Regions from separate parts of the Variovorax sp. 278MFTsu5.1 genome, predicted to be linked through region 3. Evidence: predicted binding sites of a transcription regulator. Region 3 holds the regulator's gene; each other region holds the start of a gene.

Region 1 (7,518 bases), 3.1 Mb from region 3:
TCGACGAAGGTGGGCGAGGTCGACAGGCTCAGCGTGGGCTGTGCGATGTAGCCGTCGGGCTTGGCGATCACGGCCTTCTTGAAGTCCTCGATCTCGGCCTGCGTGGCGGCGGGGCCGATCAGCATGCCGTAGCCACCGGCGCCGTGCACTTCCTTGACGACCAGGTCCTTCATGTTGTCGAGCGTGTACTGCAGCTCGTCCTTGTTGCGGCACATGTAGGTGGGCACGTTCTTCAGGATCGGCTTCTCGCCGAGGTAGAACTCCACCATCTTCGGCACGTAGGGGTAGATCGACTTGTCGTCCGCCACGCCCGTGCCCACCGCATTGCAGATGACGACGTTGCCGTCGCGATACGCGCGCATCAGGCCTGCGCAGCCCAGCGTCGAGGTGGGGCGGAACACCTCGGGGTCGAGGAAGTCGTCGTCCACGCGGCGGTAGATGACGTCCACGCGCCTCGGCCCGCGCGTGGTGCGCATGTAGACGAAGTTGTCCTTCACGAACAGGTCCTGCCCCTCGACCAGCTCCACGCCCATCTGCTGGGCGAGGAAGGCGTGCTCGAAGTAGGCGCTGTTGTACATGCCCGGCGTCAGCACCACCACCGTGGGCTCGGCCGTGGCCGGCGGCGCGCTGGCGCGAAGCGTTTCGAGCAGCAGGTCGGGGTAGTGGGCGACCGGCGCGATGCGGTTCTGGTTGAAGAGCTCGGGGAAGAGCCGCATCATCATCTTGCGGTTCTCAAGCATGTAGCTCACGCCGCTGGGCACGCGCAGGTTGTCTTCGAGCACGTAGTACTCGCCGTTGCCCGAGGCATCGGGGGCGCGCACGATGTCGATGCCCGAGATGTTCGAGTAGACGTTGTGCGGCACGTTCACGCCCATCATCTCGGGGCGGAACTGGGCGTTGTTCAGGATCTGCTCGGCCGGGATGATGCCGGCCTTGATGATTTCCTGGTCGTGGTAGACATCGTGAAGGAAGCGGTTGAGCGCCGTCACGCGCTGCACCAGCCCTTTTTCCATGCTCGCCCACTCGTGGGCGGGAATGATTCGAGGCAGCAGGTCGAACGGTATGAGCCGCTCGGTGCCGGAGCCGTCCTCGTCCTTGGCGCCGTACACCGCGAAGGTGATGCCGACCCGGCGGAAGATCATTTCCGCCTCTTCGCGTCGCGAACGCATCACCTCACCGGGTTGCTTCGCGAGCCATTGGTCGTAGCGCTTGTAATGCTGTCGGATCGCAGCTCCAGCATAGGGAAGCTGCTCGTACATCTCGTCAAATTTGTGCATGGAACGACCAATCTCCTTGAGTTAGTAGCTTAGCAAGTTCAGGGCCAGTAGAACCCCTGATGCCAAGGCCGGAGACGGGTCGGATGATCTTTCCGCGCTCAGGTCGGGGGGCCCTCCCCGGTCGTTTCCGGCTTCTTGCGGGGCGAGAGAAATTCCTTGATGCGCTCCCCGCTCTCGTCGCTGTAGAGGCTGGCCAGAAAGGACTCGCGCTCGGCCTCCAGCTGCTCGCGGCGGCTGCGTCCGCGCGCCGCATAAACCAGCTGCTTGATGCGCGCCTGCACTTCGAACGGTCCGCGCGCGAGTTGCTGCGCCCAGGCGAGCGCGGCGGCGCCGGCTTCGCCGTGCGGCACCACCTTGTTGACCACGCCCAGCTCATGCAGCCGCTTCGCGGTGCAGGGCGTGCCGTCGAGCAGCATTTCGAGTGCGGCCTGCGGCGGCAGCGAACGGGCCAGCGAATCGGTGCCGCCGCCGTCGGGCGAGAGGCCGACGTTGATGTACGACATCGCGAACTTCGCGTCTTCGGCGGCCACGATCAGGTCGCAGGCCAGGCAAAGCGAGAAGCCGCCGCCCATCGCGGCGCCCTCGACCGCGGCGATGACGGGCTGCGGCGCCTCCTCGATCGCCATGAGCCATTCGTGCAGCGCGTCGATGTGGCCTTGCTGCTCGGCGGGCGGCAGCTTGCGCTGCCGGGCGAGGCGCCGCAGGTCGCCGCCGCCGCTGAAGTGATCGCCCTCCCCGCGCAGCACGATGGCGCGCACCGTGCGAAATCCGGCGGTGGTGCGTATCGCCTTGGCGGCCGTCCGGTAGACCGAGGGATTGATCGCGTTGCGCGCCTCGGGATTGCTCAGCGTGAGGACGAGCACCGGACCCTCGCGATGCATCTTGAGACGCGCGCCGGAGCCGCCGGCGAGGCTCGCGCTGGTGATGGCCGGAACGCCGGTCGTCATGAGGCGCGCCCGGAAGACGGGCCCCAACGAGAGATCCGACGGTTGTGCTTGTCCATGTTGCCCCCTTGTTCTGAGTTGTAGCGAAACGATACAACGCATGGAACGCGATCGGGAACGCCTTTACAAGAGGTCTTTCAGGCTACTTTTGACAATTAGTTCACGATTTCAGGGCTCCGGACGGCCAACCTCGTCCGGCTCCCGGTGCTGCCAGTAACGCGCCCGGCGCTCGCGCTCGCAGCCCACCTCGGCAGGCCTCGCGCTGCTCCAATGCGCGGCGCCGCAGCGGGTGTTCTCGATCAGCCGCACATCTCGTTCGCGGTACCGCGCCACCACCTCCCGCGCCGGATGGCCGAAGCGGTTGCGATACCCCGCCTGGACGAACGCGATGCGCGGCTGCACTGCATCGAGGAACGCCGCGCCCGACGAAGTCTTGCTCCCGTGATGCGGCGCCAGCAGCACGTCGGCACGCAACAGCTGCGGCGTGCGAATGAGCAGCGCCGTCTCCTGCAGCCGCTCGATGTCGCCCGCCAGCAGCGCCGACGCGCGTCCGTTGTCGATGCGCAGCACGCACGAAACCGCATTGGGCTTGCCGAAGCTGCGGTAGTCGCTCTCGAAGGGATGCAGCACCTCGAAGTGCACGCTGTCCCAGCTCCAAGACTGCCCCGCCTCGCAGCGCTTCGCCGCGCGCATCGCCTGCAGCGGGTGCGTGGCCTCGATGGAACTCAGCAGCGCGGCCCCGGGCTGCATCGCGAGCAACGCGGGCGCGCCGCCGATGTGGTCGGCATCGCGATGGCTCACCACCAGCGTGTCGAGCCGCTCTCCGTACGCGCGCAGCAGCGGCACCAGCACGCGATGGCCCGCGTCGCTTTCGAGGCTGTAGCGCGGGCCGGCGTCGTAGAGCAGGCTGTGCGTGGCAGTGCGTACGAGCACGGCGTTGCCCTGGCCGATGTCGGCGGCGAGCAGTTCGAACTCGCCCACCGCGGGCCGCGGTGCCTGCCACAGCAGCACCGGCAGGAGCAGGGGAACGCCGAGGCTGCGCAGCGACCATGGCAGCCGCATTGCCAGCAGCACGCCGCCGCCCACGCCGCAGGCGGCCATCCACAGCGGAGGCGCCGCCATCGACAGCGTGGCATGCGGCAGGCCGGCCAGCCATTGCAGCAGGAGCGCCAGCGCATGCACGGCCCAGGCGGCCACGTCCCACAAGGGGGGCAGCGCCACGCCGAGCATCGCCAGCGGCGTGATCACGAGCGTGACCCACGGAATCGCCACCGCGTTGGCGAGCAGCCCGATCAGCGACACCTGCTGGAACAGCAGCAGGCTCAGCGGCGTGATCGCCAGCGTGATGGTCCACTGCTCGCGGAAGAAGCGCAGCAGCCGGGCGGCCGGGCCGGCCTGCTGCTCGCCCGGCATTCCGGCGTCCGTCGCGAAGAGCACGCCCACCGCCACGAAGCTCAGCCAGAAGCCCGCCTGCATCAGCGCCCAAGGATCGAGCGCGACCACGACGGACGCGGCCAGCAGCCACACGTTCGGCCAGGGCCAGCGCCGCCCGGTCAGGCGCAGCAGCGCGACCGTCGCGAGCATCCAGACCGTGCGCTGCGACGGCACGCCCCAGCCGCTGAAGAGCGCATAGAGCGCGGCCAGCAGCACGCCGCCGACCAGCGCCGCCTGCTGGGCGGGCAGCCGAAGCATCAGCCGGGCGCTGCGGCGCCAGAGCAGGCCGACCACGTGCGCGGCGAGCCAGGCAAACATCGTGACGTGCAGGCCCGAGATCGACATCAGGTGCGCCACGCCCGTGGCACGGAACACATCCCAGCCCGCGCGGTCGATGGCGTTCTGGTCGCCGGTGACCAGGGCCGCGATCACGCCTGCGCGGGCGCGGTCGGGCACGCGCTCGAAGATGGCGTCGCGCACCGCTTCACGGGCACGCTCGATGGGATGCAGCCAGGTGGGGCCGAGCAGCACGGGCGCCGCGTCGCGCGCGCCGGCTCGTACATGGCCGCTGGCGTGCAGGCCCTGCTCCCACATCCGGAGTTCGCTGTCGAAGCCGTGCGGGTTGCGGTTGCCATGCGGCGCTTTCAGGCGCACCGTCAGGCTCCAGCGTTCGCCGGCATGCGGGGAAGCGGCAACGATGCTGGCTGGCGAGGTATGCCCCCAGGGGCTGGAGCCGTCCGCATACCAGCCGAGAGCGATGCGATCGGGTACGGCCGGCCGGCCCCGCGTGTCGGCGTCGGTCCATTGCGCGGATTCGACATCCAGGACGAAGCGCGTGCCGGCCTCGTTGCGCTGGGGCATCTCCGACACGACGCCCGTGACGCGCAGGTCGCGGCCTTCGAGCGACGGGCCGAGTGCGCCCTTCGCATAGGCCACCGCACGCCATCCGGCGAGCCCCGCGCCGGCCATCGCTCCACATGCCAGGGCGACCAACAGCAGCGCGCTCCCCGTCACTCGGCGACACCACATTCCGGCCGTACCTATACATAGCAAACCGGCATAGACCCATGCCGGCCACAGCATCGGCTGCTGCAGCTGCAAGGCCGCTCCCAGCAGCGAACCACCCAGCGCCGCGAACCCGCCAACGCCGCCCACAGCCTGGCCTGACGCGCGAAACCGCGTCATCGGACAACTCCCGAATCCATGATGCAAACCCTCCCCGAATCACGCTCAGTGGCGCGTTAATTGCTTTGGCATCTCGGCTAGTATGCGTCTCACCAGAGACATCTTCTCCCGATGCAATCTGCCAGCACTGCACACAAAAACGCATGTCCATCCACGCCGCTCTCCACCACGTCACCCACTACAAGTACGACCGGCTGGTGCAGCTGGGCCCCCAGGTCGTGCGCTTGCGGCCCGCGCCGCATTGCCGCAGCAACGTCATCTCGTATTCGCTGCGGGTCGAGCCGGCCGAGCACTTCGTCAACTGGATGCAGGACCCGTTCGCCAACTACCAGGCGCGGCTCGTGTTTCCCGAGAAGACGCGCGAATTCAAGGTCACCGTCGACCTCGTGGTCGAGATGGCGGTCTACAACCCCTTCGACTTCTTCCTGGAGCCGCAGGCCGAGAACTTTCCCTTCAAGTACAAGCCCTCGCAGGCCGAGGAACTCGCCCCCTATCTCGTGGCCGAGCCGGTCACGCCGCTGCTGCAGGCCTACCTCGACAAGATCGACCGCAAGGAACAGCGCACCATCGACTTCCTGGTCGGCCTGAACCAGCAGGTCCAGAAGGACGTCAACTACCTCATCCGCATGGAGCCCGGCGTGCAGACGCCGGAAGAAACGCTCGCCAACGGCAGCGGCTCCTGCCGCGACTCGGGCTGGCTGCTGGTGCAGCTGCTGCGCCACTGCGGGCTGGCCGCGCGCTTCGTCTCGGGCTACCTCATCCAGCTCACGCCCGACGTGAAGGCGCTCGACGGCCCCAGCGGCACCACGGTCGACTTCACCGACCTGCACGCCTGGTGCGAGGTGTTCCTGCCCGGCGCCGGATGGATCGGCCTCGACGCCACCTCGGGCCTGCTGGCGGGCGAAGGCCACATTCCGCTGGCCTGCACGCCCACGCCTTCGAGCGCCGCGCCGATCGAGGGCGGCGTGGACGAATCGGAGGTCGAGTTCGGCCACGACATGAAGGTCACGCGCATCTACGAATCGCCGCGCGTCACCAAGCCCTACACCGAAGACCAGTGGGCCGACGTGCTGGCCCTGGGCGATGCCGTCGACGCGCGCCTGAAGGCCGGTGACGTGCGCCTGACCATGGGCGGCGAGCCCACCTACGTGGCCACCACCGACCGCGACGCGCCCGAATGGAACACCGACGCGCTCGGCCCGACCAAGCGCGGCTACGCCACCGAGCTCGTGCACAAGCTGCGCGCCGAATACGGCAAGGGCGGCTTCCTGCACTTCGGCCAGGGCAAGTGGTACCCGGGCGAACAGCTGCCGCGCTGGGCGCTGTCGATCTTCTGGCGCGCCGACGGCCAGCCGCTGTGGCACGACCCCGACCTCTTCGCCGACGAGCGCTTTCCCACGCACTACACCAGCGAGGACGCGCGCCGCTTCACCAACCTGCTGGCGCAGAAGCTGGGCCTGACCGAGCGCTACATCCAGCCGGGCTACGAGGACATCTACTACTACCTCTGGCGCGAACGCCGCCTGCCGGTGAACGTCGACCCCTTCGACTCCAGGCTCGACGACGAGCTTGAGCGCATGCGCCTGCGCCGCGTGTTCACCCAGAAGCTCGATGCGGTGATCGGCTACATGCTGCCGCTGGAGCCCGGCAACGCGAACCGCGACGCCCCTTCGCTCGAAGGCCCCGCCTGGAAGACCGGCCCCTGGTTCCTGCGCGACGACCGGCTCTACCTCATTCCGGGCGACTCGCCCATGGGCTACCGCCTGCCGCTCGACTCGCAGCCCTGGGCTAGCAAGGGCGACTACCCGTACATGATCGAGCGCGATCCGAACGCGCCCCGCGGCGCGCTACCGAGCGGGGCCGACTACCGGGCGCGCTACGCCGTGGGCACCGGTGACACCGGCGGACCGGGAGCCGGCCTCGGCGCCGTGCCCTACGCCTTCGGCACGCCGCCCGTCGTGCCCTCTGCGCTGCGCATGCAGACGCCGGGCGCCGCGAGCGACGGCGATGGGCATGGCGAGGACGACAACGACGCCGCCAGCTCCGCAGATCCCAGCGTGACCCGCCAGCCCCTGCGCGGCGAATCCGCCCACTGGATCACCCGCACCGCGCTGTGCGTCGAAGTGCGCGACCCGCGCCGCGCCAACGGCCCCGCCGCCGAGAAGAAGGGCAGCGCCTCGGGCGTGCTCTACGTCTTCATGCCGCCGCTGGCCCGCCTGGAGGACTACCTCGACCTCGTCGCGGCCGTGGAAGCCACCGCGCGCGACCTGGGCGTGCGCATCGTGATGGAAGGCTATCCGCCGCCGCGCGATCCGCGCCTGAAGCTGCTGCAGGTCACGCCCGACCCGGGCGTGATCGAGGTCAACATCCATCCGGCCCACAACTGGAAGGAACTGGTCGACCACACCGAGTTCCTCTACAACGCCGCCTTCGAAACCCGCCTGTCGGCCGAGAAGTTCATGACCGACGGCCGCCACACAGGCACCGGCGGCGGCAACCACTTCGTGATGGGCGGCGCCACGCCGGCCGACAGCCCCTTCCTGCGCCGGCCCGAGCTGCTCGCAAGCCTGCTGCTGTACTGGCACAACCACCCGTCGCTGAGCTACCTGTTCTCGGGCATGTTCATCGGCCCGACGAGCCAGGCGCCGCGCGTGGACGAGGCGCGCAACGACCAGGTC
Region 2 (7,518 bases), 850 kb from region 3:
GCAGGAGCGCGACGTGCTCGAGCTGGGCGATGCCACGCGCATGCAGTTCGTGCGCATCTGAGGCGCTTTCCCTCTTGGCTCGCCGCGGCCGCGCCTTCACGGACCGGGCGCCGTGAGAGAAGAACTGCGGCGGCACTGGCCGCGCATTGCGATCACGCTGCTGCCGGTGTTGCTGGCGCTGGCGCATGCCACCGGCGCCTGGCGGCTAACCGCTCTTGAACGTCTTGACCAGCTGATCTACGACGTCCGCCTGCGTGCCACCATGCCGGGCACGCCCGATGCGCGGGTGGTGATCGTCGACGTCGACGATGCCAGCCTCGCACGGCAGGGCCAGTGGCCCTGGGCCCGAGACAAGATCGCCCGCCTGACCACCGAGCTGATGACCCGCCAGCAGGCGGCCGTGCTCGGCTTCGACGTCATGTTCCTCGAGCCCGACCGCAGTTCGGGCCTCGACAGGCTGAGGGAAATCATGGGTGGCCCGCTGGGCAAGGTGCCCGGCCTGGCCGCCGAGGTCGAGCGGCTGGCGCCCTCGCTCGACCACGACGCCACGCTTGCCGCCGCGCTGAGCGGCCGGCGCGTGGCGCTGGGCTACTACTTCACGCGCACGGAAGCGCCGAGCGCCAAGGGGCAGCTGCCTGCGGCGCCCCTGCTGCCGGCCGGTGCTTTCCCGCAGGGCGGTACCTACGCCACGGGCTGGAACGGCTTCGGTGCCAGCCTGCCCGAACTGGCGAAGGCGGCGCCGGTCGCGGGCTTCCTGAACACGCTGGTCGGCATCAACGGCGATGGCGTCATCCGCAGCGTGCCGCTCATCGCGCGCTACGACGGCGACAAGGCGCAGCCGGGCTACTACGAGTCGCTGGGGCTTGCGGTCTACCGCCTCGCGAACGGATCGCCGCCGGTGCAGCCGGCCTTCGCGCCGGGCGGCGGCAATGCGCCCCAGCTCGAATCGCTGAGGGTAGGGCGGCTGCGCATTCCGGTCGACGGCACGGGCAGCATGCAGGTGCCGTTTCGCGGCCAGGGCGGCGCGGACGGCGGATCGTTCCGCTACGTGCCGGCCGCCGACGTGCTCGAAGGCAGACTCGCGCCAGGCGAGCTGAAGGACAGGATCGTGCTCGTGGGCGCCACCGCGCCGGGGCTGCAGGACCTGCGCGCCACGCCGGTCGAAGCCGCGTTCCCGGGCGTGGAAGTGCATGCAAACATCGTCTCCGCGCTGCTCGACCGGCGCCTGCTGAGCGTGCCCGACTACGCGCCGGGCTACGAGGTGCTGCTCGTCGCCGTGACCGGCCTCCTGCTGGCCTTCGGGATGTCTCTGCTGTCAGCGCCGCGCGCCCTGCTGCTCGCCGCCGGCGCGATCGCGGCGCTGATCGGGCTGAACGTGTGGCTCTACGTGGGCTCCAGCCTCGTGCTGCCGCTGGCGTCTGTGCTGGCGATGGCGGCCCTGGCCTTCGCGTTCAACATGAGCTGGGGCTACTTCGTCGAATCGCGCGCGCGGCGCGGCCTGGTGCGGCTCTTCGGCACCTACGTGCCGCCCCAGCTCGTCAACGAAATGATGGAGCACCCCGGCCGCTACAGCATGCGCGCAGAGAGCAAGCCCATGACCGTGATGTTCTGCGACATGCGCGACTTCACGCGCCTGTCGGAACAGATGGCGCCGGCCGAGCTGCAGGCCTTTCTCAACACCGTCTTCAGCCGGCTCACCAACGTCATCAGCGCCCACCGCGGCACCGTCGACAAGTACATGGGCGACTGCGTCATGGCCTTCTGGGGCGCGCCCATCGACACGCCCGACCACGCCACGCTCGCCGTGCGGGCCGCGCTCGACATGGCCGATGCCGTGCACGACATCAACCGCCTCCATCGCGCCAGCGGCCGGCCCGAGATCAGCGTAGGCATCGGCATCAACAGCGGCGTGATGAGCGTGGGCGACATGGGATCGACCGCGCGGCGCAGCTATACCGTGGTCGGCGATGCGGTCAACCTCGCGTCTCGCCTCGAGGGCCTGAGCGGACACTACGGCGTTGAAGTGGTCGCGAGCGGCGCGACGCGCGAGCTGGCGCCGGGCTTCGTCTGGCAGGAGCTCGACAGCGTGCGGGTCAAGGGAAAAGCACAGGCCGTTGCCGTTTTTACGCCCTTGTCCGCAAGCACGCCCGAAGCGCAGCAGCAGACGCGGCAGCTGCTCGAACGCTGGGGCGAAGTGCTGGCTGCATACCGTCGCCAGGACTGGGCCATGGGCCGAAACTTGCTGGCTCCCCTGCTCGCCGCGGATGCGAAAAAAGTCCTTTACCAGCTCTACGCCCAGCGTTTAGCCTCGATGGCGTTGCGACCGCAAGACCCGAACTGGGACGGCGCGACCCGGTTCGAGACCAAATGACGACAGACACATAAAAGGGGTCTTTCACAATGCAGGTTCGTGTGCTGGGTTGCTCGGGCGCCATCGCCAAAGACTGCCGCACCACCTCGTTCCTGGTCGACACGGACCTGCTCGTCGATGCGGGCACCGGTGTCGGAGACCTCACGCTCGATGAAATGGCCTGCATCGACGACGTCGTGCTCACGCACAGCCACCTCGACCACATCGCAGCGCTCCCCCTGATGCTCGACGCCATCGGCAGCCGCCGCACGCAGCCGTTGCGCGTGCACGCGCTGCGGGACACCATCGACGCGCTGCGCACGCACGTGTTCAACAACGTCATCTGGCCGGACTTCGAGAGCATTCCCAGCCAGGAGGCGCCGTTCGTGAGCTTTCACGACATCGCGGTGGGCCAGCAGCTGCCGCTGGGCAGCCGCGAGCCCAAGGTGGTCGAAGTGCTGCCCGCGTTCCACACCGTGCCGGCCTGCGGCTTCGCCGTGCGACGGGCCGAGGGCGGCGCCCACTGGGTGTTCAGCGGAGACACCGAGCGCAACGCGCCCTTCTGGGAGCGCGTGAACGAGCTCGACGTGGCGATGCTCGTGATCGAAACGGCATTCAGCAGCCGCGAGCAGGCACTGGCCGAGCGCAGCCTGCACCTGTCGCCCGCCGTTCTGGCCGGTGAACTCGCCCACATCGCGCCGGACAAGCAGTACCCGATCTACATCACCCACACCAAGCCCGCCGAGACCGACGAGATCATGAGCCAGATCGAAGCCTTGGTGACCGAGCACGCGGCAGGCATGGGGCAGCGGGACATTCGCTGGCTGAAGGTGGATGGTGTCCTGACTTTCTGACCCCCGGTCAGTGGGCGCACTGGCATGACAAATTTGTCACGAAGTGTCGCATCTTGAGGCAAGTTGTGTCACGTGGTGTAACGCCAAAGTGGCTCCAGGTGACGTGTTCGGTCGGTAGGAGGGCCTGGAGACGGGTGGCACGGATGCTGCGGAAGGTACTTCGCTCCGGGCAGGTTCCCGGGCGTAACAACCAACCTACCTGGAGTTCCTAAATGAACGTTCGTACCGTTGCCCGCCGCGCTCAGGCCGGCTTTACCCTTATCGAACTGATGATCGTTGTGGCGATCATTGGTATCTTGGCTGCTGTGGCTCTGCCGGCGTACAACGACTACGTGACTCGTGCGCAAGTTGCGGAACCTGTTGAGTTGCTGGGCGGCTTGAAGGCGCCACTGGCGGAGTTCGGTTCCAATCAAAATGCTTGGCCTACTTTGGTTCAAACCGATGGAACCAATACGCAAGTGGTCGCTGCAACCTCGATCGCAGCAAACCTGACGGGCAAATACTCGACTCTGGCTACCGCCATCACGGGAACTTATCCGGCCGGAACGCTGACTGCGACCATGCGCTCTAATTCGCGTGCGACTGGTACGGTCGTTTTCAATACTACTGACGGCGGCGCGAACTGGAGTTGCAACAGCGGAACGGTCGCAAACAAGTTCCTTCCTCAAGCTTGCCGTGAGGCAAGTGCTGGCACCGCTACACCTGCACCGTAATTGCATCGGAAACAAAAAAAGAGGCGTAAGCCTCTTTTTTTTTGTCTTAGGAGATTCAATGCAAATCGCCAATAAAAATCCGAGCCCCGCAAGAGTGGGCGACATAGCCTTGCTAGGCGGATTTTCGTTGCTTGTGTGGTTGATTTTTCGATCGATTGAGCTCGAGGCTAAAGAGGTTTTGATTTTGGCGTCCGTAATGATGCTGCTGGCTAATTTTGTGAATCATCCTCATTTTATGTATTCGTATCAAATGTTTTTCGAAATTTGGCCCGAAATAAAAAAGGAGAAGTGGGTCGCGTACAAAATCAGATGGTTGACTGCGGCAATAGTCATTCCATTGGTTCTGATTGTTCTGCTCAGCTTGTCCGTTTACCTCTCGTTGAAAGGGGATTTTTCACTCTTGCAATTCAGCTTAGGTCTGTACGCAATTTTAGTTGGATGGCATTACGTAAAGCAAGCTTTTGGAATGGCGCTCCTTGATGCTGCGCAAAGGAAGGTTTATTGGTCAGTCAAATTGCGCCGCATACTTCTTTGGAATTCATATATAAGCTGGATGGCTGCTTTGGTTATTTCGGCAGGTGCTTTGGGTAGGGGCGATTTTTGGGGTGTGAGATTCCCAGTCTTTAAACCTCTTCTGAATGGCTATTGGACGGCGATGGCAGCCGCGATAGCCATTGCTTCAGCTGCGTGGACATTAATGGCTATATGGCGTCAGATTTTGCTCTGGCGAAATGCAAACACCAGCATCTCAAATATGCCGCTCGCGGGGGTAATTGGGTACTTGGTCGGAATTTATCTCTGGACTATGCTGGCGTGGCTTGATAATAAGTTCATTTTGGTTATTCCATTTTTTCATTCTTTGCAATATTTGGCCATAGTTTCAAAGTATCAAAAAGGTAAAAATAGGGCGGGATCAGGCGTGGTTCGCCCATTGTCAAAAAGCTTTTTGAATTACTTCAGGATGATGGTTTTTGGTGTTGCGGCGTTCTGGGTTATCCCGGGTGTATTGGATTATTGTAAAGAGGGGAAGATTAACTATTTTTCTAGCGGAGTCTTTGTTTTTACTGCCGCGATCTGGGTGTTTATAAATATTCATCACTATTTTATCGATAGCGTGATTTGGAAAAAAGAGAATCCATTGATGAAGAAATATATTTTTTCTTAATGGCGAGTTCCAATTTTAGGTCAGCAGCTTGTATGCCATCGCGTACGTGCAACGCGATTTCAAGCCACCGCCTGGGCCCAGGTATTGCAAGTCGAACGTTTATGGGAAGCTGCAACATCGTTGCGAGGTCAATTCACGAAACCCCAAAAATCCTCGCAGTTGGCGGCGATGAGCACACCCGAAACTCCAAGCTCAGAAGCGAACACACTTATTTTGAGTGGTGCGCATTGTGAATAGGCGTGAGAACGGGCTAGTCTATGTGGCTTGACCGCGCTTCTTGAGCTCTGATGCGACCGTCGTTCCGCCCGCTTTTGGTCATGAGATCCAGATGAGGGTGTCGTTAATACGTTGAGTCGATGCCATAGACTTGACTTTGGCCCGAAGGGCTGCGGGCATCCTCACCGGTGAGCAGCGAGGAGAACGCCACGAACCATTGAAAGCTGTCGGGCTCGCCGCTATACGCAGTCCGATACCGCTCTGGACGGCCCAGGTCGAGGTGCCTGCTGGGCGAATCATTAGAAACGACAGTGCCGTCCACGAGGTCGGAGGCAGCTGTAAGTGCACTGAGCGTCTAGGCATCGTGTCGTCTGCTGGCTTGAAGGCAGTGACGGCTCTATCGATGACCGTATAGAAGCTTTGCGCGGCGCGGGAATGATTTCCCCGGGTCGAGGAACTGATCAGTGCCGACTATCACGAGATGATGAGTTGGGCTCTCGGAGCTGTGGCTCCATCGGTGAAGGGGGCGATCTTGGTCGGGGCCGGATCGGCGTGATCGTGTCCGCGGCCGCGGACACGTCGAAGCGCCAGAGCCGGCCATTGAGGTCCACCCACGTAAATCGCGTCGGCCGTCCCGTCGGTCGGGTCGGAGATGAGGCCGTCGCTCGCCACGATGGTCTCATCGGTCATCGCGGCCGGATCGGTCATATCGATGGCATAGAAGCTGTTGCAGCCTCTTGCCGAGGCCGCCGAGCAGCAGCGAATGCCAGTCCGAGCTCGGGGAGCGCGAAAGTTTCCGCCGGCTTGGTCGAAGTCGACGGCCACCACTTCGGGGTGTTGCATCGACGTAGTACTTGTGCAGGTAGTTCGAGTTGCCCAACTGGGCCAAGCCGTCCGCAGCAGGGGTGGCCGGGGCGCTGGATTGTTGGATCCGTTGAAGAGTGCGTTCGGTACACAGACAAACTGTTCGAGGCCCGCGTTGGCGCGGGTTAGCTCGCTGCGGAGCGCACGAAGCACGCCGTCGTTTGCGGCGGCTGGACCATCGTGGAGCGCGGGGCCTTAGCCGTCTTGAAGGCGGCGTAGCCCCGATTGACCGCGTCCGAATAGTTTGAGGCGGGTGGGCCGACGGGTTTCTCCTTCGTGAGTTCGCATTTCTGACAAGCGGTCACTCAAAGATGGCGAGCGGTCTTCGTGTTGTTAACACTTGACGGTACAAACGTTACCTATAGAGACGAAGTTCAACCAAATTTGACATTTAAGACCCAAGCCGCTGGCGCTCAATGAAAAAACTCGCTCTGTCACCGCAAAAGCAGAAAGGCTTCACCCTGATCGAGGCGATGGTTGTCGTTGCCTTGGTGGCCATCTTGGCCGCGCTTGCGATGCCGTCGTTCACCAACATGATTGCCAATCAGCGTGTGAATTCCGCGGCCCAGGAACTGCTGACTCTGCTCCAGTTCGCCCGTGCAGAGGGCGTTTACAAACGCACGGAAAGCACCGTCACCGCGACGGGGCAGAAATGGGAAGCGAAGGTTGGAAACGCGGTGCTGCGCAGCGCCACGTTGTCCGATGTCGTCAGCGTCGAGCCCAGTTCCTCGGGCGGCGTGATCTTCGATGTCTCGGGCCAGGCTCGGCCTGCTTCCGGTGGCGCCAGCACTTACACGGTATCGGTCTCCGCTGCCAAAGCATCGCGCGTGCAGTGCGTCAGCGTGACACGCGCAGGCTTGGTTCGGATGCTGCCAAGCGTGGCGGTTGGGCAATCCTGCTCTTGAGCTTCGGTACTTTTGTCACGGCTCTTCCCATGTACGTACCTAATTCCTCATCGTCATCCCGACAGGCGGGCTTGAGTCTCATCGAAGTTCTCATGGCGGTCCTGCTCGTAAGCATCGGCCTGCTTGGCGCTGCGGGCATGCATGTGCGGGCTATCCAGTTCACCACCGACACCGAGCGGCGGCAGATGGCATCGATGATCGCCGCCGAATTGATGGAGACGATGCGTGGCGACACGCTCACCATTCTTCAGGCCAATGGCACGCCCAAGTCAGATCTGGGTGGGTATGCGAAAGCTGCTGGCGCCGAACTGAGCGCCGTCACCGCAAGCGATTGCCAGCCATTGGCTGCAGTCCCAGCCAAGCGGTTGGGCTGCTGGGGCATGCGTGCCAAGCAACTCATGCCCGAACTGCCGGATGCGCTTGTCACGAGCAACTTTGTCGTCGGCCTTGA
Region 3 (7,518 bases):
GGGCGCGGGCTTCGGCGGCAGGGGCGTGGTGTCGGGGCCGGTGGCCAGTTCGAAGCGCTTCTGCAGTTCCTCGCGCGGCAGGTCGCTGGCCACCACGGACTGGATCGGCCGCACGTAGACGCTGTTCCAGTACTGGTCGAACAGGCTGCCCAGGCGCGGGACCAGCGCGCCGGTGACGAAGGTGTCGAGGTCGATGAAGTTCTCGCCCGAGGTGCGCCTGAAGTACTGGTTGCCGATGTTGCGCCCGCCCGCCACCGCCATCGCGCCATCGGCGATGAACAGCTTGTTGTGCATGCGGCGGTTGACGCGGCTGAAATCGAAGAGCGAGGCGGTGAAGCGCTTCAGCAGGCTGCCGCGGCCGGCCGGGAAGGGGTTGAACAGGCGCAGCTCCACGTTGGGCGTGGCAGCCAGGCCAAGCAGCAGCTCGTCCTCGCCGGAGGTGTAGAGGTCGTCCATCAAGAGCCGCACGCGCACGCCGCGCTGGGCGGCGTCGCGCAGGGTGCGCAGCAGGTAGCGGCCGGTCTCGTCGTTCTCTATCTGGTAGTACTGCACGTCGAGCGTGCGCTGCGCGCGGCGCGCGAGCTGGATGCGCGTGTCGAAGGCGAAATCGCCGCCGGGCATCAGGCGGAAGCCGCTGAGGTCGGGGTCGGGCTGGGAGGCCAGCGCGATCTTGCCCAGGGCGGTGTCGGCCGAGACGGCGATGGTCTTGGTGGGCGGGCGCGGGGCCTCGTCGGGCAGGGTGGCGCAGCCGGCGAACAGCAGCACCGCCGCCATGGCGAAGACCCAATGCCCGGCGCGCGACATCAGGCCATGGCTCATCGGCTTCTTTCTAGAGTGCCTTGCGCAGGTTGGCAGGGGCGATGCGCAATGCTTCGCGGTACTTGGCGACGGTGCGGCGCGCGCACTCGATGCCCTGCTCCTTCAGCATCTCGGAGATCTGGCTGTCCGACAGCGGCTTCTTCACGCTCTCCGAGCCGACGAACTGCTTGATGAGCGCGCGCACCGCGGTGCTCGACGCGTTGCCGCCGGTCTCGGTGCCCAGCGCCGAGCCGAAGAAGTACTTGAGCTCGACCGTGCCGAAGGGCGTGGCCATGTACTTGGCGGTGGTCACGCGCGAGATGGTGGACTCGTGCAGGCCCAGCTCGTCGGCGATCTCGCGCAGCACCAGCGGGCGCATGGCGAGCTCGCCGTGCACGAAGTAGCTCTTCTGCCGTTCGACGATGGCGTTGCTCACGCGCAGGATGGTGTCGAAGCGCTGCTGGATGTTCTTGATGAACCAGCGCGCCTCCTGCAGCCGCTGCGACAGCGCCTGGCTGCCCTCGCCCTTGTGCGACTTGAGCGCGCCGGCGTAGATGTCGTGCACGCGCAGCCGCGGCATCACGTCGGGGTTGAGCATGACGCGGAACTTCACGTTGGTGCCGCGCCCGGTCTTGGTGACGATCACGTCGGGAATGACGACGTTGCGTTCCACGTCGACGAAGCTGCGGCCCGGCTTGGGCTCCAGCCGCGCGATGACCTGCAGCGCCGAGCGCACCAGCTCCTCGCTGCTGCGGGTGAGCGTGGCCAGGCGCTTGAAGTCGCGGCGCGCGAGCAGCTCCATGGGCTGCTTGCAGATGGCCAGCGCGGTCTTGCGGACCAGCTCCTCTTCCTCGGTCTCGTCGTCGCTCGCCATGGCGCGCAGCTGGATGCTCAGGCACTCCCCGAGGTCGCGCGCGCCGACGCCGGCGGGCTCCAGGCTCTGCAGCAGGCCGAGCGCCACCTGGAAGTGGTGCACGAGGTCGTCGAACTCGTCGTTGTCGTCACCGGCCAGGCCCGAGGCCAGCGCGGGCAGCGAGTCTTCGAGGTAGCCGTCGTCGTTGAGCGATTCGATGAGAAAGCGCAGCGCGGCGCTGTCGCTCTCGTTGAGCCGCAGGCTCAGCGCCTGGCGGTGCAAAAAGGACTGCAGCGACTCCTGGCTGCGCGCGAGCTCGGTGGCATCGGCGCGCTCGTCGTCGCCGGCGTTGTTCTGGCGCGCGGGCGCGTCGCCGCCCCATTCGCTGTCGTCGGGCGCCATGTCGACGGTGCCGTCGCCTTCCCAGTCGGGCTCGCGCTCGGCGACTTCGGCGGCGGGGCCGTCGGAGTCGGCGGCCGCGGTGCTTTCCGTGGACGAACTGGTGGTGCTGCTGCTCGCGGCCGAGGGGGTGAAGTCGCTCTCGCCTTCGCCTTCACCGCCGTCGTCGCGGGGGACCGGCGCGTCGGCTGTGTCGAGCCCGAATTCCTCGCGCACCGCTTCTTCGGCTGTGCGCTCGAGGAACGGGTTCTCGTCGAGCATCTGCTCCACCTCCTGGCTCAGCTCGAGCGTGGAGAGCTGCAGCAGCCTGATTGACTGCTGCAGCTGCGGCGTGAGCGCCAGATGCTGCGAAACGCGAAGGGACAGCCCTTGCTTCATGATGGAAACCGCCCCCGCGCCTTACATGCGGAAGTGCTCGCCCAGGTACACCCTGCGTACCTCGGCGTTGTCGACGATCTCCGAAGGCGTGCCTTGTGCCAGCACGTGCCCGTCGCTGATGATGAATGCGTGGTCGCAGATGCCCAGCGTCTCGCGCACGTTGTGGTCGGTGATGAGCACGCCGATGCCGCGCTCCTTCAGGAAGCTGATGATGCGCTGGATCTCGATCACCGCGATCGGGTCGATGCCGGCGAAGGGCTCGTCCAGCAGGATGAAGCGCGGCTGCGTGGCCAGCGCGCGCGCGATCTCGACGCGGCGGCGCTCGCCGCCCGACAGCGCCAGCGCGGGCGAATCGCGCAGGTGGTCTACGCGCAGGTCGGCCAGCAGGTCGCTCAGGCGCTCCTCGATGTGCTCCTTCGACAGCGGCACCATCTTGCCCTTCGCGTCGGGCTCGCTCTGCAGCTCGAGCACGGCGCGCACGTTTTCCTCGACCGTGAGCTTGCGGAAGATGGAAGCTTCCTGCGGCAGGTAGCTCAGGCCCATGCGGGCGCGGCGGTGGATCGGCATGTGGGCGATCGGCTCGCCGTCGATGGTGATGTCGCCGGCATCGGCGCGCACCAGCCCCACGATCATGTAGAACGAGGTGGTCTTGCCGGCACCGTTCGGGCCGAGCAGCCCGACGACTTCGCCCTTCTGCACGTCGAGCGAAACGTCCTTCACCACCGTGCGGCTGCCGTAGCTCTTCTTCAGGCCGCGCGCGACCAGGCGGCTGCCCGGTGCGCCGTTGGCGTCCTGCGTTCCTGCGGATTCGATCACTTGCGCGTGTCTCCCTGGTCACTTCCGAGCGTGGTGCTCGGGCGCAGGCCCTTGCCGGGTGCCGGGGTGACTGCCGGAGGCGGTGCCTTGGCACCACCGGCCGGGGCCGAGGCGCCCGCGGCCGGCGCGGTGGCGGCCTTCGGGGTGAGGATGGTTCTGACGCGTCCGCCCGGTGCCGAGGCGTTCACGGCGGTGTTCGGGGGCACGGTCGAGCCATTGACGGTGTAGGTGTCGTTGCTCTGGTCGTAGACGATCAGGGCGCCCTGGCTCTCGTCGTTCGGCGTGGCGCCCAGCAGGCGGCGCATGACGGCGTTGCGGATGAACTTGACGTTGTCGGCGCGGCTGTCGTACTCGATGACTTCCGACTCGCCCTCGATCCACTCGTCGGGCGCGTTGCGCTTCTGCTTGTAGTAGGCCCGCTTGCCCGGCGCCGCCGTGACCACGCCGTACTGGTAGCCCTCGGCGTCCTGGCGCACATCGAGGCGGGCGCCACGGATGATGATCGTGCCCTTTGTCACCAAAACGTTGCCGGTGAACACGCTGGTCTGCTTCAGGTCGTCGTAGCGCATCGAGTCGGACTCGATGTTCATAGGCTTGGAGCGGTCGGCGGTCTCCGCCACGGCTCCCGATGCGAGGCCTGCCAGCAACAGCGCGCCGGCGGCCAGGCGGCCGATGCGACGCAGGAAGGGGGTTGTGGGGTAAGAGTGCAATGTCATAGAGGCACGAAACTTGCTCGGCATTGTATGCGGCTGAGTGCTCCAGCCCCGCACGCACAGATGAAAAAGCCCGCCTAGGCGGGCTTGACTTTCTTTCTGGTTTTCTCCCAGAAACACGCGCAACCGCGCGGTACGGCTCGGCTTTTGGCGCTCAGCCCTTCTTTGCTTCACCGATGAGATAGTTCACGACCTGAAGCACCTTGGTCATGTTGCCGGCGGTTTCACCGTCGACATACCAGCGGCCGGCCACGGCCATAGCGGGCACGCCGGCCACCTTGTAGGCATCGGTCAGCTGCGAAGCGCGCTTGGCCTTGCTGGCCACGCCGAACGAGGTGAAGGTTTCCTTGAACTTGGTGGCGTCCAGGCCGTTGGCGGTGGCCCAGGCAATGATGTTGGCGTCGCCGTTCACGTTCTGGCGCTGGGCGTGGATCGCGTTGAACACCTTGGGCTGGAACTCGTCGACCTTGCCCATGGCTTCGAGCGCGTAGTAGAGGCGCTGCTTGGCCTCGACGTCGTTGCCCACGAAGGGCACGGGAATGCGGCGGAAGGAGACCTCCTTCGGAATGGTCTTGAGCCAGGCTTCCAGCGTCGGCTCGAAGTCGTTGCAGTGCGGGCAGTTGTACGAGAAGAACTCGACCACCTCGACCTTGCCCGCGGGGGCGTCGACCGGCACGCGCTTGTCGAGCACCAGGTACTCGGAACCGGCCTTGGGGGCGCGCGCCTGGGCGTGGGCCGTGCTGACACCCAGGGACATCAGCCCGAGCGAAGTGGCGGCCAGCGAAAAGTCACGACGTTTCATTTGAAAGGGTTCTCCAGTTGGTACGGCAGACTGAGCCGGCGCGCGGCGGGGAGTTCCACTCCCCTGCTCGACGGCGCGCCCGAAGCTACGAAAGGCGATATGAAAGGCGACGAATGGTGGCGGCAAACGCCGTCCGGCGGGGCTTGAGGGCTATTCCGGCTGTTGTGTGCGGCGCTCAGCGCTGCACGCGGACCAGCGCGGAATCCATGCCGCCGCCGTCCAGACGTTCCTTCAGGCGGTCGGCGTCGTCCTTCTTGCTGAACGGACCGGCGCGCACGCGGTAGACGGTGCGGCCCGCCTGCTCGCGCTCGGTGACCTTGGCCTCGACGCCCATCAGCGACAGCTTGGCGCGCTGCGCCTCGGCGTCCTCGGTGGTGCGGAAGGCGCCGGCCTGCACGAAATACATGAAGGGATCGGGCCCGGAGCCGCTGCTCGCATTGCCGCTGCTGCTCGGCGCGGCCGACGCGGTGGTCGTGCCGCCGGAGCCGGAGACCTGGCCCGAACGCGCGCGGGCCAGATCGCCCAGCGGATCGTTCGATTGTTGCGGCAGGGCGTTGGCCTCGGCCGGCACCGGCGCGGTGCGCTGCGGCTTGGGCGCCACCACCACGGGCACCGGCGGCGCGGTGTTGGGCGAAGCGGTGGCCGGAGCGGCGGCGGTGTTGCCGGTGGCGGGCTCGCCGGTGATGGGGTTGACCGGGCCGGTCGCAGCCGCCGGCGTCGCCGGCTTGGGAGCGCCCGCCTTGCCGGCGAGCGGCGCGTTCGGGTCCCAGTCGCGGTTCTTGCGGGCCTCGGCCTCGTCCTGCTCGGCGCCGCCGCGCTGCGTCTTGGTCACGAACGGGATCGGCACCTTGGTCACATAGACCGCGATGCCCAGCGCGACGCCCAGGCCGAGCACCAGCCCGATGATCAGGCCGATGACGATGTTGCCGCGTTGACTTCTTGTCTTCTTCATGGTGAGGGAGTTCACATCTTGCTCGGCGCACTGACGCCGAGAATCGCGAGGCCATTGTGCAGCACCTGCGCGCAGGCGGCGACAAGAGCCAGACGAGCCTTCTTCAAGGTCTCATCGTCGACCAGCACGCGCTCCGCGTCGTAGTAACTATGGAGATTCGCCGCGAGTTCACGCAGATAGAAAGTCACGTCGTGCGGCGCAAAATCCTTGGCTGCGGCCGTGAGCATCTCGGGGTACTTGGCCAGTTGCAGCATCAGCGTCTGAGCCTGCGGTGCTTCCAGCGACGACAGATCCACGGAACTCAGCGAGGCAACGTCACCGCCCCAATCCCGAATCATCTTGCAGATACGCGCGTGCGCCATCTGCACGTAGTAGACCGGGTTGTCATTGTTCTGAGCTAGCGCCAGATCGATGTCAAACAGGAATTCGGTGTCGGGCTTGCGGCTCAGCAGGAAGAAGCGCACAGCGTCGGTGCTGGTCCACTCGATCAGGTCGCGCAGCGTGACGTAGCTGCCGGCGCGCTTGCTGATCTTGACCTCCTCGCCGCCCTTCATCACGCGCACCATGGTGTGCAGCACGTAGTCGGGGTAGCCCTCGGGAATGCCTTCGCCCGCGGCCTGCAGGCCGGCGCGCACGCGCGCGATGGTGCCGTGGTGGTCGGTGCCCTGGATGTTGATGACCTTGTGGAAGCCGCGCTCCCACTTGGCGATGTGGTAAGCGACGTCGGGCACGAAATAGGTGTACGTGCCGTCCTGCTTCTTCATCACGCGGTCCTTGTCGTCGCCGTAGTCGGTCGACTTCAGCCACAGCGCGCCGTCCTGCTCGTAGGTCTTGCCCGCGGCCACGAGCTTGCGCACCGCCGCCTCGACGCGGCCGCTGGTGTAGAGGCTGGACTCCAGGTAGTACTGGTCGAAGCGAACGCGGAAGGCCTGCAGGTCCAGGTCCTGCTCGCGGCGCAGGTAGGCCACGGCGAACTCGCGGATGGCGTCGATGTCCTCGATGTCGCCGCTGGCGGTGACTTCGCGGTCTTCCGACTTGACGGTCTTCTTCGCCTTGAAGTCGGCCGCGATGTCGGCGATGTAGTCGCCGTTGTATGCAGGCGCCTTCTCGCCGCTGGGCCATTCGGCGTCGCCGGGCTTGAAGCCGCGCGCGCGCAGCTGGGTGCTGTTGGCCAGCGTCTGGATCTGCACGCCGGCGTCGTTGTAGTAGTACTCGCGCCACACGCTCTCGCCCTGCGAGGCGCGCAGGTTGCAGATGGCGTCGCCGAGCGCCGCCTGGCGGCCGTGGCCGACGTGCAGCGGGCCGGTCGGGTTGGCCGAGACGAACTCGACCAGCACCTTCTCGCCGGTGGCCGGCTGCTGGCCGAAAGTATTCCCGGCCGACAGCACCTCGCGCACGATCTGCTGCTTGGCAGCCGTCTTCAGGCGGATGTTGAGGAAGCCGGGCCCGGCGATCTCGATGGCGTCGACCCACTGGGCGAACGCAGGGGTGGCGAGCAGCGCCGCGCTCAATTCCTCGCCCAGTTCGCGAGGCTTGCGCCCCAGCGGCTTGGCGAGCTGCATCGCTGCCGTGCAGGCGAAATCGCCGTGCGCGGCCATCTTGGGCGACTCGAACGCGGCCTTGGAGCCGGCGCCGGGCGAGAGGGATTCGAGCGTGTTCGCGAGCGCCGCGAGCAGCTCCTGTTTGACCAATAGCATCCGGAAATTTTACCGGGGGCAAACCCGGGCGCAGTTGACGATCGTCATCCGATCGTTGAGCTGGCCCGTTACGATGGTCGGCCCCGAGGCGGGGAACCTGTCACAAATCA
Region 4 (7,518 bases), 1.4 Mb from region 3:
GCACTCGGCATAGAGGCGGTCGCGGGCGTCGGGTTGGAGCTGCGGTGCGGTGGTGGTGGTCATGCGGAAATCTCCCGGGCCGCGCGGGCCAGTGCGGGTTGCAGGGCGCCGGCCGGCAGGCGATGCCAGCGGGCGGCCACGTGGCCGTCGGGGCGCAGCAGGTAGACGGCGCCGTCCCTTGCGCCCAGCGCTTCGAACACGGCAGGCGATGCGTGCGCGTCGGCCCCATCGATGCCCGGGCTCGCGATGCTGCGCACGACGAAGGGCAGCGCGCCCTTGCGCGCCCGTTCCACATCGGCGGCAGGCAGCGCGACCAGCTCGGGCCGCAGCACCAGCAGCGTGAAGCTGGGCGCGATCCAGTCGGTGAGATGGCCGCGCTCGAGCTGCTGCTCGGGCATCGCCTCGCCCGGCAGCGGGCCGGCGGGCAGCGCGTCGCTTTCGCTCGACAGCGGCGATGCCGCATAGCGCACCGCCTGCGTCTGGCGCGGGTTGATGAGCTGCGCGATGCCGCGGTGCTCCTCCGACAAAGACAGCGCCGCCTCGCGCAGCAGGTCGAAGCCGCGCGAGGGCGGCGACATGAATTCGGTGCTGCGCATCGCGTTCTCGGCGTTGACGTGGAAGGCCTCGATGCGCTCCTGCGAGTACGAATCGAGCAGCTCGGCCTCGGACAACCCCTTCGCGACGAAGGCCAGCTTCCATGCGAGGTTGTCCGCGTCGTCGAAGCCGGAGTTGAGCCCGCGCACGCCGAATATCGGCATCGCATGCGCCGCGTTGCCCGCGAAGACGACGCGGCCGTGGCGGTAGCTTTCGAGCGTCATCGCGCCGGCGCGGTAGACCGAGGTCCACACCGTCTTCCATGGCAGGTGGCCTTCGCCGATGGCGTCGAGGTGGCGCTGCACGAACTCGGCGATGGCGGCCGGCTGCAAAGCCTCCTCGGTGCTCTGGCCGGGGCGCAGCTGGTAGTCGATGCGCCAGATGTCGTCGGGCTGGCGGTGCATGAGCACGGTCGAGCCGGGGTTCCAGGGCGGGTCGAACCAGGCGCGGCGCTCGGTGGGGTGGCCGCTCTCGAGCTCGATGTCGATGATCACGTAGCGGCCTTCATAACCCGTGCCTTCGAGCGCGAGCCCCAGCGACTTGCGCACGAAGCTCTGGCCGCCGTCGCAGGCCGCGAGCCACTGGCCGCGCAGCCGGTACGCGCCTTCGGCATTGCGCACGTCGAGCGTCACACCCTCCTCGTCCTGCGCGAGGCCGGTGAGCTCGGTGCCCCAGCGTATGTCGACGAGCCCCGGCGTGCGCTCGTTGCGGCGCAGGATCTCCTGCAGCAGGTAGTGCTCGGCGTAGTACTGCTCGAGGTTGATCATCGGCGGCAGCTTCTGCCGCTCGTCGTGCGGCATCTCGAAGCGGAACACCTCGGCGGTCTTGTAGAAGCTGCGTCCGCCGGTCCAGGGCAGGCCCTTGTCCATGAAGGCGCCCAGCACGCCGAGCCGCTCCATGATCTCCAGGCTGCGGCGCGAGATGCAGGCCGCACGGCTGCCGACGCACACGGTGTCGTCGGCTTCGAGGATCACGCTGCGCACGCCGTGGTTCGCGAGCCCCAGCGCGAGCGCCATGCCGACCGGTCCGCCGCCCGCGATCACCACCGGATGGCTGGCGGCTTCGATGCCGTCGGGGCCGAGTTCCGGCGTGCGGGTTTCGTAGCGCGTGTAGTGGAAGGCGCCGACCGAAGGCGGCAATCCGGCATCGGCGCCGGGCTTCGGCGGCACGGGGCCGTTGGCGGCATCGCCCAGAGTGGCGGCGGGGGAGTTCGTCATGCGGCGGGATTGTCCCGATGCGCGGCGAGCGGCAATGTCATAACTTCGTACGAAGTGTTTACCCGCATGCGCACCCTCTTCTACTTCTTTCGTCACCGATGAGACGCTGGCGCATCCACCCTTCCGAGGACGCCGCGCTGGCCGCCGCCGTGGTCGGCGACGTGCTCTCCGGCGTGGGCACGCCGCTGCTCGCGACCAGCTACCTCAAGGCCATGCAGCGCGTGATGCCGGTGACCTTCTGCACCGTGTTCGTGGTCGACGCGGCCGGGCGCATCGAACTGGTGTCGGCCGCCAGCAGCTACGGCAGCACGGCCGAGCGCACCTCCGAGCGCTACGTGGCGCAGCGCTTCGACCTGCTCGACCCGAACATGGCCTGGCTCGCCGCACGCAAGCTGCCCAGGCGCGCGCAGCTGTGGATGGGCCACCAGCGCGCCGACGAGGTGGCCGATCCGGTGTACCGCGCCGCCTGCTATGGCGACGTGGGCATCCGCGAACGCGCGTCGGTGCTGTTGCTTCAGCCCACGGGGCAGCGGGTGGCGGTGAGCTTCTATCGCAGCCTCGCGCAGCCGGAGTTCGGCGCGGCGGATTTCGCGCTCATCGAGGCCCATGCCACGCTGCTGGCCGACGCCACCGCGGCGCACAGCCGCAGCGCGGTCGGCGCCCGCAAGGCGGTGGAGCCCGCCCTGGCTGAAAGGCTGCTGCGCCTGAGCCTGCGCGAGCGCGAGGTCATCGGCCACCTGATGGCCGGCCGCACCGCCAAGGAGGCGGCACGCGAGATCGGCGTGGAGCTGACGACCGTGCGCACCCACCAGTACCGGGCGTTCCGGCGGCTGGGGATACGGTCGCAGAAGGAGCTGCTGCGCGGCGCGGGGCCGCACTGAGCGGGCCGCTTCAGTCTTCCGGGGTTTCCGCTTCGGCCTGTGGAGGTTCGTCGCCGGACTGCGGCTTGACCAGCGACACCGGCGCATCCTTCGGACGCCCCGCGGTGGACACGATCTCCTGGTCGATCGCGCCGAAGATCGAGCGCCCGTCCAGCCCCTTCATCTCGATGCGGATGGTGTCCCCGAACTTCATGAAGTCGGTGTAGGGCTGGCCGGTCTGGATGGTCTCGATGCAGCGCTTCTCGGCGATGCACGAATAGCCCTTGGGCCACTCCATCTGGCCGTCCTTCTTCTCCACGCCCTTGTTGCTCACGGTGCCGCTGCCGACGATGCTGCCGGCGCGCACGTTGCGGGTCTTGGCGATGTGGGCGATGAGCTGGCCGAAGTGGAAGGTCATTTCCGGGCCGGCGTCGCACATGCCGACCTTGCGGCCGTTCCAGCTGCTTTGCAGCGCAAGGTGCACGCGGCCGTGCTGCCAGGCCTCGCCGAGTTCGTCGAGCGTGACGGCCACGGGGCTGAAGGCGGTGGCGGGCTTGCTCTGGAAGAAGCCGAAGCCCTTGGCGAGTTCGGCCGGGATGAGGTTGCGCAGGCTCACGTCGTTGGCCAGCATCACGAGGCGGATGCCGTCGAGCGCCTGGTCGGGCGTGGCGCCCATGCGCACGTCGCCGGTGATGACCGCGATCTCGGCCTCGAAGTCGATGCCCATGGCCTCGCTGGGCACGACCACGTCGTCGGTCGGGCCGAGGAAATCGTCGCTGCCGCCCTGGTACATCAGCGGGTCGGTGTAGAAGCTCTCGGGCACCTCGGCGTTGCGCGCCTTGCGCACCAGTTCCACGTGGTTGATGTAGGCCGAGCCGTCGGCCCACTGGTAGGCGCGCGGCAGCGGGGCCATGCACATCGAGGGGTCGAAGGGAAAGGCGTGGCGCGCGCGGCCGGCGTTGAGGCTCGCGTACAGGTCCTGCAGCTGCGGGCTCATGAAGCCCCAGTCGTCCAGCACCTGCTGCAGCCGGTTCGCGATGCCGGTGGCGTAGTGGGCGAGCGTGAGGTCGCGCGATACGACAACGAGCTGGCCGTCGCGCGAGCCGTCCTTCAGGGTGGCGAGTTTCATGATGCGGTGCGTGCGTGAGGACTGGAGCGGGCCGCCGGCACGGGCCGGTCGCCGCTCCCACTTAAACTGGTTGAACGGGCGGCAGTTTACCGAGGTGGTCTTTGGTGAACCTCCGGGCCGGCGCCCCACTCCACTTACCGATGCCGACGCTCGTCGCCCCTTCTTCCTCGCCGTCGCTGCCTCCCGGCCTGCCGGGGCGTCCGTCGTGGCGGGTGCTGATCGGGCTGACGTTGCTGGTGGGGCTGGTCCACCTGCTGCTGCTCGGGCTGGCGCCGATGGCCATCGGGCCGGAGCCCTCGCCGCTGGCGAACAAGTTCAGCACACGCACCATCGTGATCGCGCCGCCGGCCGCCGAGGCGCCCGCGCCGGCAGCCGCCCCTGCGGAAGCGAAGCCCGCACCCCCCCCGAAGCCCAAGCGGCCGCGCGAAGCCTCGGTGCCCAGGCCGAAGCCGGCACCGAAGCCGGCCCCCGCCGAGCCGTCGCCCGAACCCGAGACAGCCGCGACACCGGCACCCGAAACGCCCGACCTGACAGCCCAGGCCGCTACCGATTCAGGAGCAGCACCACCCGAAGCGGCGGGCGGTGCGCCGGCTGGGGCGCCGGCTGGGGCGACATCGCCTTCCGGCGGCAGCGGAACCGGCACCCAGGCGGCGGCCGGCGGCGAGGCCTCGGGCACCATCGCCGGCACCCAGGCGATGAAGATACCGGGCTCGGTCACGCTGGACTTCGAGGCCACCGGCCAGAGCGGCGCCTCCCCCCAGCGCGGCGTGTTCGGCGAGCTGGTCTGGCTGCAGGACGGCACCCGCTACGACGGCCGGCTGACGCTCAAGGCAGTGTTCTTCACCCTGCTCAACTGGCACAGCACCGGGCGCATCGGCCCTTCCGGCCTGGAGCCGGAGCGGTACTCCGAAAGCCGCAAGTCCGAAGTGGCCTCGCATTTCGTGCGCGACCAGAACCAGATCGTCTTCAGCAACAACGCGCCCCCGGTGCCGCTGCTGCCGGGCGCGCAGGACCGCATGAGCGTGATGATGCAGCTCGGCGGCCTGCTGGCGGCCAGCCCGCAGCGCTATCCCGCCGGCACCAGGATCTCGGTGCAGACCGTGGGGCCCCGGGACGCCGAAGTCTGGGTCTTCGTGGTCGGCGAGGAAGAAAAGCTCAGCCTGCCCGCCGGCGAATTCATCGCCCGCAAGCTCACCCGCGACCCGCGCAAGGCCTTCGACAGGAAACTGGAACTCTGGCTGGCCCCGGAATACGGGTATCTACCCGTGCGGATCAGGCAAACCGAGGCCAACGGGGACTTCGCTGACGCGCAGTTGCGCAAACCCCTGCCCTCCGGCCCGCCCAATTGAGGAGAAAGTCACGCTAACGAAGCGAAAGGAGCCAGAGATAGGCCAATTAGCCAGTTGGTTTTACAGATAGACAACCTATCTTGAAACTGGCGCGTTGATTGCTATCTAACCCCCATGAACGCCATCGACATTCTCACAGGGCCCGCCATGAACATGCTTTATGACTCGGAGTCTTTCGTCGTCGTCCACGTGCAGCCCAATGAAGGCGAGGAGTCCGCGCAGCCGAACATGCCGGTCCTCGAACGCCATGGCTTCGAGATCGTGGACAAGCGTTCGGGCAAGGAGGTGTACCTCGACGGCTCCTGGGCCGAGCTGTTCCAGCAACAGATCGCCGCCTGGCAGCTCAACACCCCCACGCAGGAAGAGGTGGAAGACACGCTCGAGGGCTACGCCGAACTGGCGCACACCCCGGTCCTGGTGCACTGAGCCCGATCCGGCCGGTTTCCCGAGAAATCACCAAAAAGCGCCCCTCGGGGCGCTTTTTTCATTCCTTGCCGGCCTGCTCGCAGCGCCCTCAGCGGTAGATCCACCGGAACATCGGCCCCACGATCAGCAGCACCGCCACCAGCCGGCAGACCTGAAAGGCCGTGACCACCGGCACACCCAGCTGCAGCACCTTGGCGGTGATCGACATCTCGGCGATGCCACCCGGCGAGGTGCCCAGGATCACCGTGGCCGGGTGCAGCCCCGTCGCCCACGCCAGCAGCCATGCCACGCCACCGCAGAGCACCAGCATGCCGAAAGTGCCCAGAACCACCGAGCCCAGCCAGCGCGGCGCCGTGTGCAAAAACTCCCGGCTGAAGCGCACGCCCAGGCTCACCGCGATCACCAGCTGCGCCGCGTTCGACATCCACGTGGGCACGGCCGACAGCGACTGGCCCGCGATGGTGAAGCCCATCGCCACCAGCAGCGGCCCGATGAACCACGGGTTGGTGCGCTTCAGCGCGCGCATCGCGATCGCGCCGATGCCGGTCGCCGCCGCCAGCAACGCGAGGCCTCCGGGACTCACTTCGCGCACGCCGGGCGGGTTGATCTCCAGCCCGTGCAGGCCGCTCCACTGCATCGCGAACGGGATGGTCACCGTCACCACCACCAGCCGCAGGCTGTGCGCCGCGGCCACGAGGTCAGTGCGCGCGCCGGCCGACTCGGCCATCAGCGTCATCTCCGAGGCACCGCCGATGGCGCCGGAGAAGTAAGTCGTGGCTCTCATGGATTTCGCCGGCACCTGCGGCATGCGCGACGCATGCATCGCGTGCAGCCAGCGCCCGAATCCCATGCCCAGCAGCAGCGCCCACGCGATCGCCAGCACGATCGCCCACCAGACGCTGGCCACCAGCGCCACCACGTGCGGCGTGAAGTACAGCCCCAGCGCGGTGCCGATGGTCCACTGCCCCGCGTTGCGCAGCGGCGTGTAGCTCGCGGTGGGTGCGCCGGCAATCGAGGCCAGCGACACCGCGAGCAGCGGGCCGATCATCCAGGGCAGCGGCGTGCGCAGCGCCAGGCACGCGCCCGCGGCAGCGAGCGCCAGCAGCAGCGTGGCCAGCATGCGAACGGGATATCGGGAAGACACGGACCGGAAGAAGGGACGACAGGGAAAAGCGGCGGCGGACGGCACCGCGGGCGCGCGCCGGGGGCATAGTATGGCGCGATGCTTCTTCCTCACCGGCCCGCTCGGGCTTCCTGGCTGCCGCTGCTGCTCCCCCTCTTCGCCGCGGCCGCGCTCGCGGGCTGCTCGGCGCTTTCCAGCCTTTCCGCCTCGGGTGCCGATGCGCCCGACGCCCCCATCGCGCGCCGCGTCGCGGCACTGCAGCCGGTCGATGCCCTGCTGCTCGGCGAGCAGCACGACGCGAGCGAGCACCACGTCATCGAGCGCGAGACCGTCGAGGCGCTGGCCGCGCGCGGCCACCTCGCCGCGCTGGCGCTGGAGATGGCCGAGGAAGGCCGCAGCACCACGCAGCTCGCGTCCACCGCCACCGAAGCGCAGGTGCAGGCCGCGCTCGACTGGAGCGACAAGGCCTGGCCCTGGGCCAGCTACGGCCCCGCCGTGATGGCCGCCGTGCGCGCCGGCGTGCCGGTGGTCGGCGCCAACCTGCCGCGCTCGCGCATGAAGAACGCGATGGCCGACGTCTCGCTCGACGTCCAGCTCAACGGCGAGGCCTTCACCGCCCAGCAGGACGCCGTGCGCGACGGCCATTGCCGGATGCTCCCCGAATCGCAGATCGTTCCCATGACCCGCATCCAGGTGGGCCGCGACCGCGCGATGGCGCAGGCCATCGTCAAGGCGAGGAAGCCGGGCCAGACGGTGCTGCTCATCGCCGGCGCCGGCCACGTGGTGCGCGCGCTCGGCGTGCCGCAGCACCTGCCCGACG

What was found. Region 3 encodes sigma-54, which starts transcription at its own class of promoters, with help from an activator protein. Its sites were predicted from a motif close to TGGCANGNAANCTGCTTT; they were not measured.
Region 1: a site for sigma-54 is predicted at 4,890-4,907, ahead of ABL844_RS20720 (DUF2126 domain-containing protein). Genes of this name have one in related genera too.
Region 2: a site for sigma-54 is predicted at 3,340-3,357, ahead of ABL844_RS31265 (pilin). Genes of this name have one in related genera too.
Region 4: a site for sigma-54 is predicted at 5,237-5,254, ahead of ABL844_RS28735 (DUF3567 domain-containing protein). Genes of this name have one in related genera too.

What each region holds. Positions count from the first base shown of each region.
Region 1 covers NZ_CP157622.1:4,463,215-4,470,732, forward strand. Annotated here, with positions in the region: gene ABL844_RS20705 (circularly permuted type 2 ATP-grasp protein) at 1-1,277, opposite strand, end outside; gene ABL844_RS20710 (oxepin-CoA hydrolase, alternative type) at 1,376-2,224, opposite strand; gene ABL844_RS20715 (DNA internalization-related competence protein ComEC/Rec2) at 2,390-4,840, opposite strand; gene ABL844_RS20720 (DUF2126 domain-containing protein) at 4,984-7,518, shown strand, end outside.
Region 2 covers NZ_CP157622.1:6,693,544-6,701,061, reverse strand. Annotated here, with positions in the region: gene ABL844_RS31280 (FHA domain-containing protein) at 1-61, shown strand, start outside; gene ABL844_RS31275 (CHASE2 domain-containing protein) at 113-2,371, shown strand; gene ABL844_RS31270 (3',5'-cyclic-nucleotide phosphodiesterase) at 2,401-3,204, shown strand; gene ABL844_RS31265 (pilin) at 3,417-3,917, shown strand; gene ABL844_RS31260 (hypothetical protein) at 3,976-5,082, shown strand; gene ABL844_RS31255 (hypothetical protein) at 5,773-6,141, opposite strand; gene ABL844_RS31250 (GspH/FimT family pseudopilin) at 6,579-7,067, shown strand; gene pilV (type IV pilus modification protein PilV) at 7,139-7,518, shown strand, end outside.
Region 3 covers NZ_CP157622.1:692,158-699,675, reverse strand. Annotated here, with positions in the region: gene ABL844_RS03080 (phospholipase D family protein) at 1-819, opposite strand, end outside; gene rpoN (RNA polymerase factor sigma-54) at 830-2,428, opposite strand; gene lptB (LPS export ABC transporter ATP-binding protein) at 2,450-3,244, opposite strand; gene lptA (lipopolysaccharide transport periplasmic protein LptA) at 3,241-3,960, opposite strand; gene ABL844_RS03060 (thiol:disulfide interchange protein DsbA/DsbL) at 4,112-4,759, opposite strand; gene ABL844_RS03055 (SPOR domain-containing protein) at 4,935-5,711, opposite strand; gene argS (arginine--tRNA ligase) at 5,723-7,408, opposite strand.
Region 4 covers NZ_CP157622.1:6,170,940-6,178,457, forward strand. Annotated here, with positions in the region: gene ABL844_RS28710 (hypothetical protein) at 1-63, opposite strand, end outside; gene ABL844_RS28715 (FAD-dependent monooxygenase) at 60-1,811, opposite strand; gene ABL844_RS28720 (LuxR C-terminal-related transcriptional regulator) at 1,910-2,692, shown strand; gene ABL844_RS28725 (fumarylacetoacetate hydrolase family protein) at 2,703-3,800, opposite strand; gene ABL844_RS28730 (DUF3108 domain-containing protein) at 3,941-5,149, shown strand; gene ABL844_RS28735 (DUF3567 domain-containing protein) at 5,297-5,575, shown strand; gene ABL844_RS28740 (AbrB family transcriptional regulator) at 5,664-6,695, opposite strand; gene ABL844_RS28745 (ChaN family lipoprotein) at 6,798-7,518, shown strand, end outside.